2 regions of the Pseudomonas sp. GW821-FHT07G10 genome follow, and region 2 is predicted to be linked to the other one. Evidence: riboswitches for the same ligand, from Rfam matches in the RefSeq annotation. Region 2 holds a riboswitch; the other holds the start of a gene.
The links. Region 2 has a riboswitch for cobalamin ahead of AC07O1_RS28320 (CbtB domain-containing protein). Riboswitches for the same ligand answer to the same signal wherever they lie in the genome.
Positions count from the first base shown of each region.

Region 1: it holds a riboswitch for cobalamin, as region 2 does, so the genes downstream of both, cobO (cob(I)yrinic acid a,c-diamide adenosyltransferase) here and AC07O1_RS28320 (CbtB domain-containing protein) in region 2, are expected to answer to the same signal.

Region 1 covers NZ_JBWKQB010000033.1:41,170-52,955, reverse strand. Annotated here, with positions in the region: gene cobT (nicotinate-nucleotide--dimethylbenzimidazole phosphoribosyltransferase) at 1-398, opposite strand, end outside; gene cobU (bifunctional adenosylcobinamide kinase/adenosylcobinamide-phosphate guanylyltransferase) at 395-916, opposite strand; gene AC07O1_RS26325 (cobyric acid synthase) at 1,067-2,518, opposite strand; gene cobD (threonine-phosphate decarboxylase CobD) at 2,515-3,510, opposite strand; gene cbiB (adenosylcobinamide-phosphate synthase CbiB) at 3,503-4,411, opposite strand; gene bluB (5,6-dimethylbenzimidazole synthase) at 4,408-5,058, opposite strand; gene AC07O1_RS26305 (cobyrinic acid a,c-diamide synthase CobB) at 5,055-6,437, opposite strand; gene cobO (cob(I)yrinic acid a,c-diamide adenosyltransferase) at 6,448-7,059, opposite strand; cobalamin riboswitch at 7,137-7,372, opposite strand; gene AC07O1_RS26295 (hypothetical protein) at 7,530-8,114, shown strand; gene AC07O1_RS26290 (class I SAM-dependent methyltransferase) at 8,222-8,884, opposite strand; gene AC07O1_RS26285 (C40 family peptidase) at 8,908-9,441, opposite strand; gene AC07O1_RS26280 (C40 family peptidase) at 9,608-10,228, opposite strand; gene hda (DnaA regulatory inactivator Hda) at 10,442-11,146, opposite strand; gene AC07O1_RS26270 (AI-2E family transporter) at 11,380-11,786, opposite strand, start outside.
Region 2 covers NZ_JBWKQB010000041.1:28,701-40,486, forward strand. Annotated here, with positions in the region: gene nfuA (Fe-S biogenesis protein NfuA) at 1-544, shown strand, start outside; gene cobM (precorrin-4 C(11)-methyltransferase) at 748-1,494, opposite strand; gene AC07O1_RS28310 (cobalamin biosynthesis protein) at 1,576-1,989, opposite strand; gene AC07O1_RS28315 (CbtA family protein) at 1,986-2,687, opposite strand; gene AC07O1_RS28320 (CbtB domain-containing protein) at 2,699-2,893, opposite strand; cobalamin riboswitch at 2,994-3,222, opposite strand; cobalamin riboswitch at 3,412-3,625, shown strand; gene cobW (cobalamin biosynthesis protein CobW) at 3,720-4,799, shown strand; gene cobN (cobaltochelatase subunit CobN) at 4,803-8,576, shown strand; gene AC07O1_RS28335 (magnesium chelatase ATPase subunit I) at 8,738-9,745, shown strand; gene AC07O1_RS28340 (vWA domain-containing protein) at 9,670-10,410, shown strand; gene AC07O1_RS28345 (ABC-F family ATPase) at 10,481-11,786, opposite strand, start outside.

The DNA of each region.
Region 1 (11,786 bases), on a different contig from region 2:
CCAGCGCCAATGTTCAGATGACGCACGCCCGGCAGATTCAGCGAAGGCGTGACGGTGCCCAGATCGACCACTTCGAGCTGCGCCCCCAGTTGCCGCGCCAACACGCTGATTGCCGCACCGCCGCTGACGAAGTTGTGCAGCATCTGCCCGGTGACTTCCTGAGGGTACGCCGAGACGCCTTCAGCGACTACGCCGTGGTCACCTGCAAAGATTGCAATCCATAACTGATTCAGACTCGGCTTGATACGCCCTTGCAACCCGGCCAACTGCACCGCGATGGACTCAAGCTGGCCCAGGGAACCGGCCGGCTTGGTCAATTGCTGCTGACGGACCGCCGCCTGCTCGTAAGCCAGCGCATCGATCGGTTTGCACGGGTTCAGCCACCAGGAGTTATTCATAACGCAGTTCCTTTCAAAGTCAGGGGCAGGCCGGCGACGGTCAGTACGACACGCTGACAGCGCTCAGCCAGGGCTTGATGCAACCAACCGGCTTCATCGACATAGCGGCGAGTCAATTCGCCCAGCGGCACGACACCCAGACCGGTCTCGTTGCTGACAAAAACAATTTCACCCGGCAAAGACCCCAGGCACTCCAGCAGCGCTTCACGCTCAAGGGCCAGGCGCTCGGGGTTTTCCAGCATCAGCAGATTGGTCAGCCACAAGGTCAGGCAATCCACCAGCAGGCAACGTTCGGCGCTGGCGGTGTCGCGCAATACGCGGGCCAGCTCCAAGGGTTCTTCGATCAATGACCATTCAACCGGACGACGCTGGCGATGATGGGCAATGCGCTCGTTCATTTCGCCATCCAGCGGCTGGCTGGTCGCTATATAAGTCACGGCCAGACCGCTGTCGCAGGCGAGTTTTTCAGCCAGACGACTTTTACCGGAGCGGGCGCCGCCGAGGATCAGTTGCAGCATGGTCATATCCCTTCAATTTAGCGGTGCGGCCACTGGCCCCATCGCGAGCAAGCTCGCTCCTACAGTGGATTTTCGTTGTGCCGCAATTGCGTGCCCTGCCGGATTAAATGTAGGAGCGAGCTTGCTCGCGATAGGGCCATAACACTCACCCTAAATCCCACAGAGTTCGCGCAAATAGCTCGTATCAAGATGCTTTTCCACCAGATCGGCCAAGCGCTCAATGTCACGCTCGCGCAAGGAGTGGTAGTCCACCTCCTGCACCTCCTGCAAACCCGCCCAGCGCAACAGCGCACTGCAGGCCGCCGACGACTCGAACAGGCCATGCAGATAGGTGCCGAAAATCTGCCCGTCTGCACTTTGCGCGCCATCACTGCGGCCGTCATCCAGATACACGGCAGCCCGCTCCAGCGCGGCACCGGTAGTGACTCCGGCATGAATCTCATAACCGTTGACTGGCGCGTCTTCCAGCGCCAGATGGCCACGTACGTTGCGCAGTTGCTTCTCTTCTTCAAGGACTGTGGCGAAGGCCAGCAGGCCGAGACCGGCACTGGACCCCGGCGCACCTTCAAGCCCCAGCGGGTCATGCAACTGCTCGCCGAGCATCTGCAAACCGCCGCAGATTCCCAGCAGCTTGCCGCCGTAGCGCAAGTGCCGCGAGATAGCCGTGTCCCAGCCGTTGCCGCGCAAGAACGCGAGGTCGCTGCGTACGCTTTTCGAACCGGGGAGAATAATCAAATCAGCCGGAGGAATCGGCTGGCCCGGACCGACGAATTGCAGATCGACTTGCGGGTGCAGACGCAGCGGATCGAAATCGGTGTGGTTGCTGATGCGCGGCAAGACCGGCACCAGCACTTTCAACACCTGCCCGACCTTGTCGGTCTGACGCTGATCGATGCCGTCTTCAGCCTCCAGGTGCAGGTCCATCACGTATGGCAACACGCCAATCACCGGCTTCCCGGTGCGCTCCTGGAGCCAGTCGAGGCCCGGTTGCAGCAAGGCAATGTCGCCACGAAAACGGTTGATGATGAAGCCTTTGACCCGTGCCTGCTCGCTGGCCGACAACAATTCCAAAGTGCCCACCAAATGGGCAAACACTCCACCGCGATTGATGTCAGCAATCAGCAACACCGGGCAGTCCACCGCTTCGGCAAACCCCATGTTGGCGATATCGCCAGCACGCAGATTAATCTCGGCCGGCGAACCCGCACCCTCGACCATCACCACCGGGTAGGCAGCACTCAAGCGTTGATGGGAGGCCAGCACCGCCTGCATGGCGATGGCTTTGTAGTCGTGATAGGCCACGGCGTTCATGCTGGTCACCGCGCGACCATGAATGATCACCTGCGCGCCGGTCTCACTGTTGGGCTTGAGCAGCACCGGGTTCATGTCGGTGTGCGGTTCAAGATTGGCGGCCTGAGCCTGCACCGCTTGTGCACGACCGATCTCGCCGCCATCCGCCGTTACCGCGCTATTGAGCGCCATGTTCTGCGGTTTGAAGGGCACGACGCGGACGCCTTGGCGGGTCAGCCAGCGGCACAGCGCCGTTACCAGCGTACTTTTACCGGCGTCCGAGGTGGTGCCTTGCACCATCAGCGTGGTCATGGTGTTTGTTCCTTGGTGTAGGCCTCTAACGCTTGATCGAGGCGCAGCCAATCGGCTTCATCGGCCGGCAAGCCGAAACGCAGGCTGCTGTTGTGGGTAAACAGCCGCAACAGAATGCCGCGTTGAGCCATGAATGCGTGCAGATGCTCAGCGCGCTCAGTGACCAGCCATTGGAACAAGGCGCAGCCGCCCTGTGGCTTGAATCCATGGTGCTCAAGCACTTGCGTCAACCGTTGACTGGCTTCTTCGCTGCGCAGACGTTGCCGGGCATGCCCCACCGTATCGCGCAGGCAAACCTGCCCCAACACCCGTGTCGGCCCACTGACCGCCCAGGGTCCGACCTGTTCGGCGAGCAATTTGAGCAGTTTGCGCTCGGCCAGCACGAAGCCCAGACGTACACCGGCCAAACCGAAAAACTTGCCGAATGATCGCAAAACGATCAACCCGACCTGATTGGCATGAACGGCCAGACTGAGCTGCGGTGTGTTGTCCATGAACGCTTCATCGACCACCAGCCAGCCGCCGCGTTGCGCCAGTCGAGCATGCCAGTCGAGTAACCGATCCGGGGTCAGGCTCAGGCCGGTGGGGTTATTCGGGTTGACCACCACCAGCACGTCAAGGTGGTCGAGAAAGAAGTCTACTTCCTGCTCCAGCACCTCACGCACGATGTAGCCGCAGCGGCGCCATGCCTCGGCATGCTCGGCGTAACAGGGCGAGAGCACGCCAACCTTGCCGGCACGGCGTAATCGCGGCAGCAACTGGATCGCCGCTTGCGAGCCCGGAACCGGTAGCACTTGAGTCGCGCCGTAGTAATCGCAGGCGGCTTGCTCAAGACCATCATCGGTTTCCGGCAAACGCGCCCAGGCCCGCAGAGGGATCTGCGGTACCGGCCACGGCCAAGGCGCAAGGCCACTGGACAGGTCCAGCCAATCCGCTTCGGCAATGCCGTATTGCAGCGCGGCCTTGCGCAACCGTCCGCCGTGCTCAAGCATAGAGCTCAGCTCCCACGCAGAAAATCAGCAACCATAACCACACCCCGCGCTGCACCAGTTGCCAGCCACGGTCGATGGAGTTGGCATCAGCCGGCACGCCCTCACCCAGTTGCGGACGCTGGTGCAGTTCACCGTGGTAGATCGCTGCCCCGCCCAACTCAACGCCCAAGGCCCCCGCGCCCGCTGCCATTACCGGACCTGCGTTCGGGCTGTCCCAGGTGGGTCCCTGAGTCCGCCAGCACTTCAGCGCCAGACGGGTCTTGCCCAAGAGCGCGTAGGTCAGGGCAACCAGGCGAGCAGGAATATAGTTAAGAGCATCGTCGATCTTCGCCGCCGCCCAGCCAAAGCGTTCGAAGCGTTCATTGCGATAGCCCCACATCGCGTCCAGCGTATTGCTCAGGCGATATAGCACCACGCCCGGTGCGCCGGCGACGGCAAACCAGAACAACGCAGCGAACACCGCATCGCTACCGTTTTCCAACACCGACTCAGTGGCGGCCCGGGCGACTTCCGTGGAATCAAGCTCACTGGTCTGACGGCTGACCAGATAGCCCACTCGACGTCGTGCTTGCTCCAGGTCATCGCTGCGCAGAGCCTGAGCGACCGGCTTGACATGCTCGCCAAGGCTGCGCAAGCCAAGGGCGCAATACAACGCGAGGATCTCGACCAGCCAACCGATATACGGCAGCCAGGCAAAGGCGGTCACCAATAGAGTCAGCGGCAACACCGCCAGGACCCAGGCGGTGACGCCGTGACTGCGCCAGCCACGACCGCCGGAGTTGAAACGTTGCTCGATGCGATCGGCAAAACGGCCGAACGCCACCAGCGGATGCCAGCGCCTGGGTTCGCCCAGCAGCGCATCCAGCGCGACCGCGGCGGCACTCAACAACGCCACACTCATTGACTCACTCCCCAATAATTCTCATACAGCAATTCACTCAGCGGGCGCGGCTGCGCCCAGCCTTCAAGCACCAACATGGGGGCCGGATAAAACGCCGTGACCGGACCCAGGCACAATACCGCCAGCGGTTTGGCCCCGGCCGGCAGACCCAGCAAGTCGGCCAGCGCCTGGGGCTCGAACAGCGACACCCAGCCCATCCCCAAGCCTTCGGCGCGGGACGCCAGCCAGAGATTCTGAATGGCACAGGACAACGACGCCATGTCCATCTCCGGCAAGGTCCGGCGCCCAAAGATATGCCGCTCGCGATCGTCCATCAGCGCGGCGACCAGCACTTCAGCGCAATCGTTGATGCCTTCGACTTTCAATTTCATGAAGTCGTCGGAGCGTTCGCCCAAGGCCTCGGCAGTGCGTACACGTTCTTCTTCGACCAGTTGCTGAATTTTGCTGCGCAACGGGCGGTCGGTGATGCGGATAAACCGCCACGGCTGCATCAGGCCCACACTTGGAGCTTGATGGGCGGCCTCGAGCAGACGCCTGAGCAGTTCGGGCTCAACGGTGCCGCCAGCAAAGTGACGCATGTCGCGGCGTTCGCCGATCACGCGATAAACAGCCTCACGTTCGGCCGGACTAAAGGCGTTGTCGGTCATGGCCTCTTCGCGAGCAAGCTCGCTCCTACAGGAAGTACACGATCTAGTGTGGGAGCGAGCTTGCTCGCGATAGCGGTTTGCGAGCCAGGCGCAAAAAGTGCGGCCACCGCAGAGGGATTGGAAGGGAAATAGAAGTGCACATAGGAAGCGGTCATTCGACCGTCACGGTAGACCGCTTCGGCGCCACGCCCACCGTTAGGGCTCAGGCCCCGGGCTATCGGCTCAAGCGCTGTACTGGTCAGCGAGTGATGATAGGTGTGGCCGCGCAATGAGCCCTCTGGCAGATCAACCGCCTGCAAGGCCAACGCCGCGAGACGCTTTTGCATCACCGCTTCGCCGGCGAGCAACCCCACCAGTTCGGCGCGCTGACCGTCGACATCGGTCAGGGAGTCGAGCAGATACAACATGCCGCCACACTCGGCCAGCAACGGCTTGTCGGCCGCGTGGTGCGCGCGGATCGCAGCCAGCATCGTGGCGTTTTCCGCCAGCGCAACATGATGCAATTCCGGGTAGCCGCCCGGCAGGTACAAGCTGTCAGCCTCGGGCAGTTCGCGATCATGGATCGGCGAAAAGAACAGCAACTCGGCGCCCATCGCCCGTAGCAGGTCCAGGCTCGCCCCGTAGGTGAAAGCAAATGCCTCATCGCGAGCCACGGCAATCCGCACACCGGCCAATAATGGCTCGGCGACGACAACCTCAGGCGCAGCGAACCCGACTGCCGGCGGCAACGCCACTTCACAACTGCTGGCCAAGGCTTCGGCCGCCGCGTCGAGGCGCAGATCCAGATCATTCAGTTCGCTGGCCTGCACCAGGCCCAGGTGGCGGCTCGGCAGTTCGATCCCGGTTTCGCGAGACAGCGCGCCATACCAGCGCAGGCCTTCGGTCAGGCTGCCTTCGAGCAATTGCGCGTGGCGCAACGTGCCAACCCGGTTGGCCAGAACGCCGGCAAACGGCAAGTCCGCCTGATAGCGCGCCAGCCCCAAGGCCAGGGCACCGAACGTCTGGGCCATGGCCGTACCGTCGATCACGGCGAGCACCGGCACGCCGAAGTGCCGCGCCAAATCGGCGCTGGACGGCGTACCGTCGAACAGACCCATGACGCCTTCGATCAGGATCAGGTCAGCCTCGCCCGCCGCTTCCCACAGCAGTCGACGGCTTTCTTGTTCGCCGACCATCCACATGTCCAATTGATACACCGGCGCGCCGCTGGCGCGCTCGAGAATCATTGGGTCGAGAAAGTCCGGACCGCACTTGAATACCCGGACCTTGCGCCCCTGATTGCGATGCAAGCGGGCCAGCGCGGCGGTCACGGTGGTCTTGCCCTGACCGGAAGCCGGTGCGGCGATCAATACCGCCGGACAATGACGTGCATCACTCATGCTTCAATACTCACAGCTCAATGCCCTTTTGCGCTTTGATCCCGGCCTGGAACGCATGTTTGAGCACGCCCATTTCGGTAACCGTGTCGGCCAGATCAATCATTTCGGGCTTGGCGCCGCGGCCGGTTACCAGCACGTGCTGCATTGGCGGGCGAGCCTGCAAATCGCTGAGAACCAGGTCCAGGTCGAGATAACCGTGCTTGAGGGCGATATTCAGCTCGTCAAGCACCACCAGGCCAATGGCCGGGTCACGCAGCAGTTCACGGGACACTTCCCAGGCCGCTTCGGCTGCGGCGATGTCACGCTGGCGATCCTGGGTTTCCCAGGTGAAGCCTTCGCCCATGACGTGAAAGCGTACTTGCTCGGGAAAGCGTCGAAAGAACAGCTCCTCCCCGGTGCTGTTGCGACCCTTGATGAACTGCACCACGCCGCATTTCATTCCGTGGCCCATGGCCCGTGCAAGCATGCCGAAGGCAGAACTGCTCTTGCCTTTGCCGTTGCCGGTCAGGACCAACAGCAGCCCGCACTCGTTCGGCGAGTTGGCAATACGCTCGTCGATCACGGCTTTTTTGCGCAACATACGCGCCAGATGGCGTTCGTCACGATCGGGGGATTCAGTCATGGCAGCTCTCCGTTGGAACGATAACGGGGGGGCAGGAATAGAAATAGACGGCATAAGCCTGGCATCGCCCACCGTGATGCCGCTGGATGGATCAGGCCGGTCTCCGGGCTCATGAGGGGCATCGCTGCCGAGCTGCACGCCTTCCCGTATCGACAGTCGACACAGTGGCCAAAAGCGCAGCCTTGACTCATTTACCGTTGCGGGGGCAGCGCCGGGATCGCTGTCCGTTCTGTTAAAGAACGCACACTCACCGGCTTCCCTGTTTCACTCTGTCGACCTTGGGTCACAGAGCACCTGAAACAAGTCGCGAAGGTTAGAGGGTTGGGGGTGGAGCGTCAATTAAACCCGGGGCGTTCGCCCGCGATATTATGTGCCGTCGTTCAATAAACTGACGCCAATCTTGTGCCACACTGAAAGCAGTGATATCAAATAGCCACAACACTAACATCACAAAAATAAAGGTGGGCAACATGCAAGGCATGATCATCAGCAATCCGAAGCTGGAATTCCTGCGCCCAGTGCTGGAGCGCTGGTTTGAATGTATCGATCGCTACATCCAGGTACGCGGTGATAACGAATCCCCTTATTGGTTTGATGAACACGCCAACCTTGGGCTGCTCTCGGCTGCCGCCTGGATGTCGGAAATGGTGACACTGGAACAGACCCCGACGAGAAAACAGCAGGAAGACGGCGACCGCAATGGACGTGCCGACCTCTACATCGCCACCAATGAGGAACGGGTCTACATCCAGGCCACCCAGCGCTGGCCACGGGTCAATGACCTGAACCTCACTCAAGCGCTGCTCGACGCCGTGAGCGATGCCAGGAAGATCAGCTACGCCAGCGATCTGAAGCTCGGCTGCCTGTTCGTAGCGCCACACAAACCCCAACACAGCGCCACCCCCGAAGAACTCCAGGACATGGTCGACGATCTGCAAAAGGAACATACCTGCGCCGTGGCCTGGTACTTTCCTTACCCCTATCACAAGTTGCGCAATGAAGCAGGCAACTATCATCCGGGCGTCGCTGTGCTATTCAAAGAAGCCCGCGGCTGAAACGCTGAACCACCGGGCAGCTTCGCCTCTCTATGGTTACATCGGTGCACTCATAGGGGAACCAGCATGCTCAAGCCGCAACTCGCCACTGCCAGCAAGCGGTGCTCCTACAGTTTGCGGCACAACGTCAGGCCATCGCCTAACGGCAACAGTGACAAGTCGACACGCAAGTCATCCTTCAAGGCGCGGTTCAATGCCTGGATGGCTCGAGTGTCTTCACTATCAGGATTCACCTCAAGCACCCGCCCGCTCCACAGCGTGTTATCGAAAATCGCCAGACCGCCACTTCGCAGCAGACGCAAGGCACTCTCCAGATAGGCTGGATAGTTGGCTTTGTCAGCATCGATGAAGATCAAGTCGAAACGACCACCCTGCCCTTGCTGCTCGATCTGCGCCAGGGTTTCCAGTGCAGGCGCCAGACGCAAATCAATTCGCTGCGCCACACCCGCCTCCTGCCAGTAACGGCGTGCAGTGGCGTTGTAATCACCCGGGATATCACAGCAAATCAAGGTACCGTCATCCGGCAAGGCTGCGGCCATGCACAAGGCGCTGTAGCCGGTGAAAGTACCGACTTCCAGCAAACGCCTGGCGCCGGTCAGCTTGACCAACAACGCGAGGAACTGACCCTGCTCGGGCGCCACCTGCCAGCGGGCCATGGGCAAGGCCTGGGTTTCGTCACGCAAGCGGCGCAACAACGGCGTTTCGCGCAGGGAAACATCCAGCAGATAGCTGTAGAGGGAATCGTCGAGATTGAGAGTGCGAGCGGTCATGACAACCTCTGCAAAGGTGCGACCTAAGGGTTGCGCGCCAGATGCTCAGGCTGCAATACCCGCTTGGCGCTTAGATAGGCTTTCTGCCAATAGGTTTTGGACAGACTGTCCAGCTTAACCGTTCCGCCAGTGGCCGGCGCGTGAACAAACCGGCCTTCGCCGACATAGATCCCGGCGTGACTGACTTGCGAGCCGCCATTGGTGGCGAAAAATACCAGATCGCCGGTTTGCAGTGCATTCTGGTCGACATCCTGAGCGCGCATGCCGATCATCTCGCGGGTCGAACGCGGTAGAGTGATGCCAGCTGCATCGCGATAGACATAGCCGATCAGGCCACTGCAATCAAAACCCGAATCCGGCGTATTACCCCCCCAACGATAAGGCGTACCCACCAGGCCCAACGCACGGAAAAGCACGTCTTCAGCGGCAGGCGAATAGGTTTGAGGGGATGCGAAAACAGGAGGCCGAACCACCGGAGCTGGCGGCGGAGTATGGCTGGCGCATGCACTAAGCAGTGCCGCGAAAACGAGAAGGGCGAGGCGGGCCGACGTCGACATATGCAGAACAATCCTGATCTGGATGCGGCTTTCTCTGCCGTGAGGCTGAAAACAAAACCGCGTAAGCAGGGCTTGCGCGGTTAGGTTATCAACAATAGGTCAGGATTCTAGCGGCTACGCGTCAAACTTCAAGTAAGACTTTAACTTAACCTTACAAAAAGATTGATTACTTGCGAGCAGTGACCGTGGTCGGGGCCATGGCGAGTGCGCGCTTGGCTTCGATGAAGGTCTTGCTCCAGTAGCTGTCGCCCAGGTTATCGACTCGAACACCACCGCTACGACGGCTGCTGGAGTGGATGAACTGGTCATCACCCAGGTAGATCCCCGCGTGACTGACACGGCCACGGCGACCATTGGTGCTGAAGAACAGCAGATCACCGGGCTTGAGGTTGTTGCGAGCGACCAGCGGTGCGTCAACGTTGATCATCTCGCGAGTGGAGCGCGGCAAATTCATGCCCGCCTCTTCACGGAACAGATAACCGATGAAGCCGCTGCAATCGAAGCCATCCTCGGAGGTGCCACCGAAACGGTAGCGGGTACCGATCAGAGACATACCACGCTCAAGGATGCTGTCGGCCAAAACTGGCAGCTGGTACGGCTTGCTGCCGGCGAAGTCGGCCAGTTCTTTTTCAGTCGCCAGTTCTTCCCGGTAAGCAGCGGAAGACTGGGCAGTAACAGAATTTTTAAACTGTTGTTCTTGCTGTTGCGACACCGGGGAGTGAGCAGCGCAACCAAACAACAGGGTGACGAGTGCGAGAGGCACGAGGGGTGCGAAGCGCTTTAGCATGGGCACGACCGTGGCTGAAGATATAAAGAAGCCGCGACTATGCCTTCTATCATCCTCATTTGCAAATTCAATCGATGTAAATGTGACTTATCGGTTTCTCGTTTACATCTAAGGCCTTAAGCCCAATATAAACGCTCGCGCGCCCTGGAAGCATCCTTGGCGCGGGTTTTCTGGCGCCTTGAAAGTGCCAAAAAAGCGCTACAGACTGCGGTTTTACCAGCCCAGGGTTTCTTTAAGGAAGGGAATGGTCAACTTGCGTTGCGCCTGCAACGAAGCCTGATCGAGACGTTCCAGCAGCTCGAACAACGCACTCATGCTGCGAGTGCCGCGAGTGAGGATAAAGTGCCCGACCTCATCGGTCAGGTGCAGACCACGACGCGAAGCACGCAATTGCAGAGCTCGCAGCTTGTCTTCATCGGACAGTGGACGCATCTGGAAAATCAACGCCAGGGTCAAGCGTGATTTCAAGTCCGCCAGCTTCACCGGCAATTCACGTGGAGAGGTTGAAGCGGCGATCAGCAGACGCCGACCACTGTCACGCAAACGGTTGAACAGATGGAACAGCGCCTCTTCCCAGTCCGCTCGCCCCGCCACCGCCTGCAGATCATCCAGACAGACCAGCTCGTATTGCTCAAGGTTGTCGAGAATTTCGATACCGCGATCCAGCAACTCTGCCAGCGGCAAGTACACCGCCGGCTCGCCCATTTGCTCAAAACGCAAGCAAGCGGCTTGCAGCAAGTGCGTACGCCCGACGCCATCCTTGCCCCAGAGATAGATCAGGCTTTCGGTCCAGCCGGCGTCGGCTTCGCAAAGCCGCTCGACATAGCCGAGTGCAGCGGCATTGGCGCCTGGGTAGTAGTTGATAAAGGTGGCGTCATCACGCAGACGCACACCTAGGGGCAGCTGAATCGGTTTCATGCTGACTGAACAGTTCCAAACGAACCGTTAGTGGCCTCTGTGTAAAGTTTGCAAAGTTTATACCCGTGACGCCGGGCGCACAATGCAGCAGACCATAAGCAAAATCAAAGGTTTGCGTTAATTTACGGGTACCGACGGGGTTTGTTTGACGGCGGATGTGACAGCCATGAACACCCTACAGGCCTGCCCGGCAATGAGCCGGGCAGCCTTGGGCGCTTAATCGACAGCGCATCTCAATCAGAATCTTCCACACCACTGTACATGCCAGAATCTTTATACAAATCATGCACATGGCGCACCAGCACCATGATCACCGCTGCCACCGGCAACGCCAGCAGGATCCCGGTGAATCCAAACAGCTCACCGCCAGCCATGATCGCAAAGATCACCGCCACCGGGTGCAAGCCTATCCGGTCCCCCACCAACAACGGCGTTAGCACCATGCCTTCCAACGCCTGACCGACCATGAACACCGCGACAATGCCAATCATCGAATACAGGTCACCACCAAACTGAAACAACCCGACGATCAACGCCGCGCCAATCCCGATCACAAACCCCATGTATGGCACGATGGCCGCCAGGCCGGCAATCAGACCGATCAACAGCCCGAGCTCCAGCCCGACCAGCATCAAGCCCG
Region 2 (11,786 bases):
GGCTGATCTGCTTTCCAAGCAGAACACCCCGGGAATCGGCATCCGAGTCTTTATTACCCAGCCTGGCACCCAATACGCCGAAACCTGTATTGCCTATTGCAAGCCGGGCGAAGAAAAACCGGAAGATACCGCGCTGGGGCTCAAAAGCTTCACCGCTTATATCGATTCCTTCAGCGAAGCCTTTCTGGACGATGCCGTGGTTGATTACGCCACCGATCGTATGGGCGGCCAACTGACCATCAAGGCGCCAAACGCCAAAGTTCCGATGGTCAACGCTGACAGCCCGGTGAACGAGCGCATCAACTATTACCTGCAAACCGAAATCAACCCGGGGCTGGCCAGCCACGGCGGTCAGGTCAGCCTGATCGATGTGGTTGAAGACGGTATCGCCGTGCTGAAATTCGGCGGTGGTTGCCAGGGCTGCGGCCAGGCTGATGTCACCTTGAAGGAAGGCATCGAGCGCACACTGCTTGAGCGTATTCCGGAACTTAAAGGTGTACGCGACGTCACCGACCATACGCAGAAAGAAAACGCCTACTACTAAGGTGTTCGCTGCAAACAGAAAAAACGGCGCCCCGTGAGCGCCGTTTTTTTATGCCTGGGATTTGAGGTGGCCATTACATGGCCCTCGTATTGATCGTTCCCATGCTCCGCGTGGGAATGCAGCCCGGGACGCTCCGCGTCCCAGAAGCTGACGCAGAGCGTCCGTTGAGGTGTTCCCACGCACGAGCGTGGGAACGATCATGTTCAGGGTCTGTACAAATGCGCATGCCCGGCACGATACAGCGACGATTCACTGAAATTGTCGCTGGCCAGCACCCGACCCACCAGGATGAGCGCGGTACGACGAAATCCCTTTGCCTGAACCTTTTCAGTAATATCAGCCAATGTGCCCACCACCCAATCCTGATCCGGCCAGGTGGCGCGATGAATCACTGCAATCGGGCAGTCCAGGCCATAGTGCGGGACCAGTTCGGCGATGATTTTCTCCAGATGATTGACCCCCAGATGAATCGCCATGGTTGCTCCATGCTGTGCCAGGCTGCCGAGTTCTTCCCCGGCCGGCATCGCCGTTTTGTCGGCATAGCGGGTCAGAATCACGCTCTGGGACACGTCCGGTAGCGTCAGCTCCGCCCCCAGCAGGGCCGCGCAGGCTGCGGTTGCCGTCACGCCAGGGATGATTTCAAAGGGAATATTCAACTCGCGCAAATAGCGAATCTGCTCGCCAATTGCGCCGTACAGGCTCGGATCGCCGGAATGCACCCGGGCCACGTCCTGACCTTTGCCATGGGCGGTCTTGATCAATTCAATGATCTGCTCCAGGTGCAATTCTGCGCTGTTGATCACCTGGTCGGCCTGGTGGCCTTCCAGCACGGCAGCGGGCACCAGCGAGCCGGCATAGATGATGACCGGGCAACTGCGGATCAGCCGCTGGCCTTTGACGGTGATCAGTTCCGGGTCGCCGGGACCTGCGCCGATAAAGTAGACGGTCATGGCTGTTTCCTGTGCAAAGTCGTGTCGGCAATGCTTCAGATGAAGATTGCTCATGATCAAGGGCGGGGATTATCGGGGATTTTACGGCGCAGATGCCAATGCAAAGGTGGCCTGGGCGTATTTCTGTCGCGAGATCAGCAGTTTGGCCGGGCTTTGCGTCAGATGCTCGGCCAGTGCCAGCGCAGCGCTTTCGGCCACGCCATAGCAACCGGTGCGTTCAAAGGCGATCTCTGAGCGATGACTCAGTTGTGGCTCATAGGCGGCAAGTTGCGCACTGCTGAAGAATGTCAGCGGCAATGCCAATTGTGCAGCCAGCTCAAGCAGGCCAGGCTCCTCTCGTTTCAGGTCGATACTGGCCAGGGCCTGGATCGCTTGCAGATCGATGTGGTGAGCCTGCAACGCCTGATCGAGCAACGCCTGTAGCGTGGCGGCGGGGCAGCCACGCTGGCAGCCCAGGCCGACCACCAGGGTCGGCGCTGTGCTGATGTCAGTCATGCGCGGTATTGGCCTTCGCTTTTGCGACGGAACAACCAGGCGCTGATCAGGCCCAGGGCCAGCCAGAACGCCGCGTTGGTCAGTTGCGAAGCGATTTTGAATTGTGCTTCGAGCGCTTCCGGCGCCAGGCTGGAATGCACCTGCGGTTGCGGCGCGCCAATGATGTGCGGTACCGCCAGAATTGCCACGCCGAGAATCTTCAATAGCCAGTGTTTGCCAAACACGATCAGCGCAATGCCGACAGCGGTGGACGCCGCGGTCCCGGCCCACCAGGTCTGCCGTTGCAGCAGGTCAGCGGCGGCAGTGCCGGGCAGCTCCGGCGGCAGGCCCATGGTCGGTGCCAGGCAGAAGGTCGCGTAACCGGCCAGGCCCCAGAGCAAACCTTCGGACGTGCGACCCGGAGCGCGCAGGGTATAGAGACCCGCAAGCATCAGGGCGAAACCGACGGCCACCACCAGATTGCCACCGGTGGTCGAGAGCACGCGCTGCCAGCCGTCCTCCGGCTCCCAGGCTTCGGCATCGTGGGTATGACCGGCCATGGCGCCTTCAGCGTGTTCGTGAACTTCGGCGGCCGGGGCCTTTTCATAGGTTTCCGCCTGGAGAATCAGCGGCGCGACCCAGAAGCTTTGCAGCAAGGTCAGCAACAAGGCCGCGAGCAGCCCTGTGAAACCCGCGGTTTGCGCAATACGCTTGATCATGTCAGCAGGTCTCAATGGCACGGAAAAGCGGAGCTGTGACGGGTGTCGTGGGCGGCGTTGTGCACCGCTTCGATATGCGAGAAACCGGCGAAATACACCAGGCACGCGCCCAGAATCGATGCGCCGATGGCGGCAATCAGACGTTGGCTCAGGGTGGACGTGGTGCTGGCGGTGCCTGCGTGGCGGGTGCTGCTGATGATCGACATGGCGCTTCCCTCTGATGTGTCAGCGGGTGAATCGAGCGCATGAAAACCCCTGCGAGACAGGCTCGCAGCGGTTCAAACAGCGCCCGCCCACCGCGGGTTTGTTATTTCAGTATTGCGGGCCGGTCTCCGGGCTCACGAGGGGTTTGGGCCAGCGCCTTCACCTGCAAGAGTCGCCTTCCCATGCCGAACTGCTGGCACAGTGGATCTGACTCTTCGCTCGCTTACCGTTGCGGGGGCAGCACCGGACTGATCAAGGCTTTGAGTAAAGCACATGACTCACCGGTTTCCCGTTTCACCCTGTGAAGGGCACCCGTAACAAGTTGCGTAGGAGAGCATGGGCGGGGGATGAGAGTCAATTGGCAAGGTTTCTCACTTGTTGGACCGAGGCGCTTCCATCGCGAGCAAGCTCGCTCCTACAAGGGGACCGCGATTGAATGTAGGAGCGAGCTTGCTCGCGATGGCGTCGTCACAGTCACCATAGATCTCTGTCCGGACATTGACCCGCCCCCAAGCGATGCGTAGCCTTGCGCTTTCGAGGTTCTTCGGCACTCTCGCCGAAGCTAAGAAGGGAACGCGGTCAATGCCGCGGCTGCCCCCGCAACTGTGAACGGTTCCGTTTCTGCCATGCCACTGCACCCTCTATCCATAGAGCGAGCGGGAAGGCGTAGAAATCGCCAGTCGAAAGACCGGCAGGCCGTCAGCCAGGAGACCTGCCTCGTACCAGATTCTCACTACAACCGGGCGGGGTGATCCGGTGGCGAAATCTTCCGCGCCCATCGGTGTGGTTGTCGTCCCGTATGCCCGCCACCTTGCCAAAGGGCATCCGATGAAAACACTGGCCAAACTTCCCGTCACCATCGTCACCGGCTTCCTCGGCTCGGGCAAAACCACCTTACTGCGGCATATGCTTGATAACGCCCAGGGCCGCCGCATCGCGGTGATCGTCAACGAATTTGGCGAGCTGGGCATCGACGGCGAAATTCTCAAGCAATGTTCCATCGGTTGCACTGAAGAAGAGGCCAGCGGCCGGGTCTATGAACTGGCCAACGGTTGCCTGTGCTGCACCGTTCAGGAAGAGTTCTTCCCGGTGATGCGCGAGCTGGTTGCCCGTCGTGCCGACCTGGATCACATCCTCATCGAAACCTCTGGCCTGGCGCTGCCCAAACCGCTGGTGCAAGCCTTCCAGTGGCCGGAAATCCGCAGTGCCTGCACTGTCGATGCAGTGATCACGGTGGTCGACAGCCCGGCCGTGGCCGCCGGCACCTTCGCTGCGTTCCCGGATCAAGTCGACGCCCAGCGCAAGCTCGACCCGAACCTGGACCACGAATCACCGCTGCACGAACTGTTCGCCGACCAGCTGGCCAGTGCCGACCTGGTGATCCTCAACAAAGCCGACCTGATCAGCCCTGAAGACCTGGCCAAAGTGCGCCTGGAAGTCGCCGAAGAACTGCCGCCAGCAGTAAAAATCATCGAAGCCAGCAGCGGTCGCTTGCCTCTGGAGGTTTTGATTGGTCTGGGCGCCGGTTCCGAAGAGCATATCGACAGCCGTCACAGCCACCACGACCATCACCACGACGGTGATGCCGATAGTGAAGGGCATGATGACCATGACCACGACGCCTTCGATTCCATTTCCATCGAGCTGCCCCAGGCCGACGAAAGCCTGCTGCTGGATGCCCTGACCCAGCTGGTGGTTCAGCACGGCATTCTGCGGGTCAAAGGCTTCGCGGCGGTTGCGAACAAGCCGATGCGCTTGCTGATCCAGGGCGTGGGCACGCGCTTCGACAGACATTTCGACCGTGCCTGGCGCGCCGATGAGCCGCGTGCAACGCGCCTGGTGCTGATTGGCCAGGAACTGGATGCCGCTCTGATCGAAGCGCAATTGCGCGCCGCACTCGGCGCCTGAGCCATGCACCTGCTCAGGACCCAGCCCGGCGGTTTCGTGTCGGATGACAACATTGCCGACCTTGGACAAACCCCCGCCGAGCTGGTGATCCTGTGCAGCGGCGATTCCAGCCTGGCGCTGCTCGCCGAAGCCGCGCAGCAATTGCCGGACGACTACCCGAGCCTGCGTCTGGCCAACCCGATGCAGGTACAGAACCACGCCTCGGTCGACCTGTACGTCGACGAAGTCTTGCGTCACGCCAAAGTCATTCTGATCTCGCTGCACGGCGGGATCGGTTATTGGCGTTACGGCATCGAGCGTCTGGTGCAGCTGGCCGAGAAGGGCGTGCAACTGATTCTGGTGCCCGGCGACGATCGTCCCGACCCGGAACTGAGCGACCTGAGCACGGTGGTCGCCGAAGACCGCGATCGGCTTTGGCACTTCCTGCGTCAAGGTGGTTTGGGCAACGCGCTGGAGCTGTATCGCTGCCTGGCCAGTCGCTGGCTGGATCGCGATTACCCATGGGCCGAACCACAAATCCTGCCGCGTACGGCGATTTACCATCCGCGCAAAAGCAGCGCCACGCTCAGCGATTGGCGAGCCGACTGGCACGCCGATCAGCCCGTGGCGGCGGTGTTGTTCTATCGCTCGCACCTGCAGGCGGCGAACACCGGTTTCATCGATGTTTTCTGCCAGCGCTTGCAGGCGGCGGGGCTTAACCCGTTGCCGATTGCGCTGGCCAGTTTGAAAGAGCCTGGCTGCCTGGCGGTGGTCGAGGACTGGCTGGACGAGGTCGAGGCTGGGGTGATTCTGAACACCACCGGTTTTGCCCAGTCCAGCCCTGAAGCGCCGCATCTGCGGCCTTTCCGGCGTAATATCCCGGTGATACAGGCGATCTGCGCCCAGGACAACGAGCCGAGTTGGCGCGCCAGCGAGCAGGGCCTCGGGCCGCGAGACCTGGCCATGCATATCGCTTTGCCGGAGCTGGACGGGCGCATCATCAGTCGGCCCATCAGCTTCAAGGACCTGGCCTGGCGCAGCGAGCGCAGTCAGTCCGATGTGGTCTGCTACCGACCTGCGCCTGCGCGTATGGATTTTGTCGCCGAACTGGCGCGGCGCTGGATTGATCTGGCGCGGGTACCGAACGGCGAAAAGCGTATCGCGCTGATTCTTGCCAACTACCCGACCCGCGATGGTCGGATCGGCAACGGCGTGGGCCTCGACACCCCGGCCGCTGCGCTGAATATTCTGCGGGCGCTGCACGCTGAGGGCTATCCGCTGCCGGCGCAACTGCCTGAAAGTGGCACAGCGCTGATTCAGCAATTGCTCGGCGGGGTCAGCAATGATCTGGAGAGCATCGACCAGCGGCCATGCCAGCAAAGCCTGGCACTGGACGACTATTTTTCGATGTTCAACGCCTTGCCCGAAGCCAATCGCAACGCGGTGCTTGAGCGCTGGGGCGCGCCTGAAAGCGATCCGATGTTCCGCGGCGGGCGGATGATGATCGCAGGTCTGCGTTTTGGCCTGACTTTCGTTGGCATTCAACCGGCGCGGGGCTATCAGGTCGACCCGAGCGCGGTCTATCACGACCCCGACCTGGTGCCGCCTCATGGCTATCTGGCGTTCTATTTCTGGTTGCGACAAACCTACGGCGTCCACGGGGTAATTCACGTCGGCAAGCACGGCAACCTCGAGTGGTTGCCGGGCAAGGGCGTTGGTCTTTCGGAAAACTGCTGGCCGGATGCGCTGCTGGGGCCATTGCCGAACATCTATCCGTTTATCGTCAATGACCCGGGTGAGGGCGCCCAGGCCAAGCGTCGCACCCAGGCGGTAATCATCGATCACCTGATGCCGCCGTTGACCCGCGCTGAAACCTACGGCCCGCTGCGCGATCTCGAGTTGCTGGCCGACGAGTATTACGAAGCGCAGTTGCTTGATCCACGCCGAGCCCGGGAGTTGCAGCGCGACATTCTGAAACTGGTGCGCGAAACCCGGATCGACCGCGAACTGCAACTGGACGAAAAGCTCGACAGCGACGCTGACGCGGCGATCTGGCTGCCGCGTCTGGACACCTATTTGTGCGACTTGAAGGAGTCGCAGATCCGCGATGGCTTGCATGTGTTCGGCGAGTCGCCAACCGGCCGCTTGCGCATCGATACCCTGTTGGCGTTACTGCGTATTCCCCGTGGCGATGGACGCGGTGCGCAGTCGAGTTTGTTGCGAGCCTTGGCCAAGGCCTTCGAACTGGGTTTCGATCCGCTGGACTGTGTGTTGGCTGATCCCTGGACCGGACCGCGACCGGTTGAACTGCAAACGCTGAGCAATGAGCTTTGGCGCACCACCGGCGATAGCCGTGAGCGCCTCGAGCTGTTTGCCGCGCAGTTGATCGAGCGGGTGTTAAGCGCTGATGTCGACACGTTGAACGAACCGGGCTGGGCCGAGGTGAAGGCAATCATCGATAGCCTGCGCGAAGTCGTTGCGCCGCGTCTGGACGCCTGTGGCCCGGCAGAAATGCGCGGTCTGCTGGATGCCCTGAGCGGACGTTTCGTTCCGGCGGGCCCCAGCGGTGCGCCGAGCCGCGGGCGGCTGGATGTATTGCCCACCGGGCGTAACTTTTTCTCGGTGGACGTGCGTAACCTGCCGACCACCACTGCCTGGCGTATCGGCTTTCAGTCGGCGAACCTGATTCTTGAGCGGCATTTGCAGGATCACGGCGACCACCTGCGTCAGCTTGGGCTTTCGGTCTGGGGCACGGCGACCATGCGTACCGGCGGTGACGATATCGCCCAGGCCATGGCGTTGATGGGTGTGCGTCCGGTGTGGGCCACGGGCAGTCAGCGGGTCGACGATTTCGAAATCCTGCCTCTGAGCCTGCTGGACCGGCCGCGGGTTGATGTCACCTTGCGGGTTTCCGGGTTCTTCCGCGACGCCTTCGCCAACCTGATCCGTTTGTTCGATGCGGCGGTGCAGGCCGTTGCCGCGCTGGAGGAGCCGGATGACATGAATCCGCTGGCGGCCAAGGTCCGCAGTGATCGTGAAGCACTGTTGCAGTCCGGGCTGGATGAGGACGCCGCAACGCGTCAGGCCGGCTGGCGAATATTCGGCGCCAAACCCGGCGCCTATGGCGCGGGCGTACAGGGCGCCATCGACGGTCGCTTGTGGCAAAGCCGCGAAGACCTGGCTGAGGTCTATCTGAATTGGGGCGGCTACGCCTATGGCGGTTCCGATGAAGGCACCGCGGCGCGCGAGCAATTCGCTCAGCGTTTGAGTCAGGTTCAGGCAGTGCTGCAAAACCAGGACAACCGCGAGCATGACTTGCTCGATTCCAATGACTATTACCAATTTCAGGGCGGCATGCTCGCCGCCGTGGAAAGCCTCGGCGGTGAGCCGGTCGCAAGCTACCATGGCGACCACAGCCAGCCCGATCTGCCGAAGATCCGCACCTTGAAGGAAGAGCTGAACCGGGTGATCCGTTCCCGGGCGGCGAACCCGAAGTGGATCGAAGGGGTCAAGCGTCACGGCTATAAAGGGGCTTTCGAACTGGCGGCGACCGTGGATAATCTGTTCGCGTTCGACGCCACCACGCAGTTGATCGACGATCATCAGTACGCCTTGCTGGCCGATGCCTATTTGCTCGATCCCGCGACCCGTGATTTTGTCCGGCAGCACAACCCGCATGCCCTGCGCGACATGACCGAACGCATGCTCGAAGCCCAGCAGCGCGGAATGTGGAGCGACCCGGGTGAGTATCGTGAGGCGCTGGAGAACTTGCTGCTGGATATAGAAGAAGACACCTGACCTGGAGTGAGCACCGATTGTTCCCACGCTCTGCGTGGGAATGCAGCCCGTGACGCTCTGCGTCACATCAAGCGCCGAACGCGGAGCGTCCGTTGAGGCATTCCCACGCAGAGCGTGGGAACGATCACAACAAAAGAACCCGACCCAATTGAGACCCCAACATGAGTGACACCCCACATTTTCCACTCTGCGCCGTGGTCGGTGCTGATGCCTTGAAGCTGGCACTGTGCTTGACGGCTATCGATCCGAAGATTGGCGGCGTGCTGATCGAAGGCCCGCGTGGCATGGCCAAGTCGACCCTGGCCCGTGGTCTGGCGGACCTGTTGGCCAGCGGGCAATTTGTCACCTTGCCGTTGGGTGCCACTGAAGAACGCCTGGTGGGTACGCTGGATCTGGACGCGGCCCTTGGCGAAGGCCGGGCGCAGTTTTCTCCCGGCGTGCTGGCCAAGGCCGACGGCGGGGTGTTGTATGTCGATGAAGTGAATCTGTTGCCCGACCATCTGGTGGACTTGCTGCTGGACGTGGCCGCCAGCGGCATCAACCTGATTGAGCGTGACGGGATTTCCCATCGGCATTCGGCGCGGTTCGTGCTGATCGGCACCATGAACCCGGAAGAAGGCGAATTGCGCCCGCAGTTGCTCGACCGTTTTGGCTTGAACGTCGCCTTGAGCGGGCAGACGGCGCCGACTGAACGTGGCCAGATCATCCGTCGTCGGCTGGACTTCGACAGCGATCCGCAGGCGTTTTGTGCGCAGTGGGAAAGCCAGCAACATGCGCTGCGCGAACGCTGCCAGCAGGCGCGCTCGGCCTTGGCCAGCATTCCCCTCGATGATCAGGCCTTGGCACACATTACCGAGCGCTGCTTTGCCGCTGGTGTCGATGGGCTGCGTGCCGATCTGGTCTGGCTGCGCGCGGCTCGCGCCCATGCCGCTTGGCGAGGCGTGCAGGCGATTACCGAAGAAGATATCGACGCGGTGGCCGAGTTTGCCTTGCGCCATCGTCGCCGCGAGCATTCGCCGCCTGCGCCAAGCCAGGCCAACGCGCCACAGTCTCAATCTGCACAGAATCCCAACCCGACCGAAGGCCAGGGCCAATGGGGCGAAATGCCTGCACCTGCGTTGCCGGTCGGCGCTCGACGAGAAGTCCCGAGCTGGCCAAAAAAGCCCTAGGCATTCGCCCTCGATCTGATGCGGGGGCGGATGCCAGGCCCCGTGCGGGACGGCTGGACAATGGCAGGCAGGGCAAGAGTCGTGCGGCGCGCAACGGTTCAATCAATTGGCCCGGCACCTTGCTCAATGGCCGTCCGAACCAGCGTGAGGATTTGCTTTACCGTCTGCGCAGCCGTTCGCCCCATGAGCTGTGGCTGGTGATCGTCGACGCCTCGGCCTCGACTCGCCGTCATCAGGCCCTGAGCGACGCCAAAGGATTGTTGGCGCAGCTGTTCGATGACGCCTACCGGCACCGGGCGCGCCTGGCGTTGCTGACTGCCAGTGGCCACTCGCCGAAATGGCAGGTGCAAGGCCTGAAAGCTTCGAGCGGTCTGCGAGGCTGGCTTGATGCGTTGGGGGCGGGTGGTGGCACGCCGTTGCTGGCGGCTCTGGAGCAAGCGAGCGAGTGGCTGGCACTCCGGCAAAAGCGCTTTGCGGCGGAGCAGCAGCGGCTGTTGCTGTTGACTGACGGCCGCTTGAAGAACTGGCCGGCGCTGCCGATGCTCAATTGTTCAGGATTGTTGGTGGACATCGAGAGAGGTCCGATTCGGCTTGGGCGGGCCAGGGAGCTGGCGACGCAGTTGCAGGCGGATTATCGGCATATTGATGATTTGCTGCCGGGTTGAAATCTCCATGCCCTGAAACACAAAAGCCCCGTCACAAGGACGGGGCTTTTGCTTAAAGCGGCAAACTAAATCAGAACACCACGCCCTGGCTGCGCAGGTAGTCGTCGTAGGTGCCGCTGAAGTCGATCACACCGCTCGGGCTCAGCTCGATGATGCGGGTCGCCAGGGACGATACGAACTCACGGTCGTGGCTGACGAAGATCAGCGTGCCCGGGTAGTTTTCCAGCGCCAGGTTCAGCGCTTCGATGGATTCCATGTCCAGGTGGTTGGTCGGTTCGTCCATCACCAGTACGTTCGGCTTTTGCAGGATCAGCTTGCCGAACAGCATGCGGCCTTGCTCACCACCGGAAATCACCTTGACCGACTTGAGGATCTCGTCGTTGGAAAACAGCATGCGGCCCAGGGTGCCACGTACCAGCTGCTCGCCACCTTGAGTCCAGCGACCCATCCAGTCGAACAGGCTGGATTCGTCTTCGAAGTCCGAAGCGTGGTCCTGTGCGTAGTAGCCGATTTCCGCGGCGTCGGTCCATTTCACGCTACCGGCATCCGGGCTCAGGTCGTTGACCAGGGTACGCAGCAGGGTGGTTTTACCGATCCCGTTCGGGCCGATGATCGCCACGCGCTCGCCGGCCTCAACGGTGAAGCTGAAGTCCTTGAACAGTGTCTTGCCATCAAAGCCTTTGGCCATACGCTCGACGATGACCGCCTGGCGATGGAGCTTCTTGGTCTGCTCGAAACGAATGAACGGGCTGACCCGGCTCGACGGCTTGACTTCGGCCAGCTGGATCTTGTCGATCTGCTTGGCGCGGGAAGTGGCCTGCTTGGCTTTCGAGGCGTTGGCCGAGAAGCGGCTGACGAACGATTGCAGTTCCGAGATCTGCGCCTTCTTCTTGGCGTTGTCCGAGAGCAGTTGCTCGCGGGACTGGGTGGCCACGGTCATGTACTCGTCATAGTTGCCCGGGAACAGGCGCAGCTCGCCGTAATCCAGGTCGGCCATGTGGGTGCAGACACTGTTAAGGAAGTGTCTATCGTGGGAAATGATGATCATGAGGCTGTTACGCTGGGTCAGAACGTTTTCCAGCCAGCGGATGGTGTTGATGTCCAGGTGGTTGGTCGGTTCGTCGAGCAACAGCACTTCAGGGTCGGAGAACAACGCCTGAGCCAGCAACACCCGCAGTTTCCAGCCCGGCGATACTTCGCTCATCGGGCCATTGTGCTGCTCGATGCCAATGCCCAGGCCCAACAGCAGCTCACCGGCACGGGATTCAGCGGTGTAGCCGTCCATCTCGGCGAACTCGGTTTCCAGCTCGGCCACGGCCATGCCGTCTTCTTCGGTCATTTCCGGCAGCGAGTAGATGCGATCGCGCTCGGCCTTG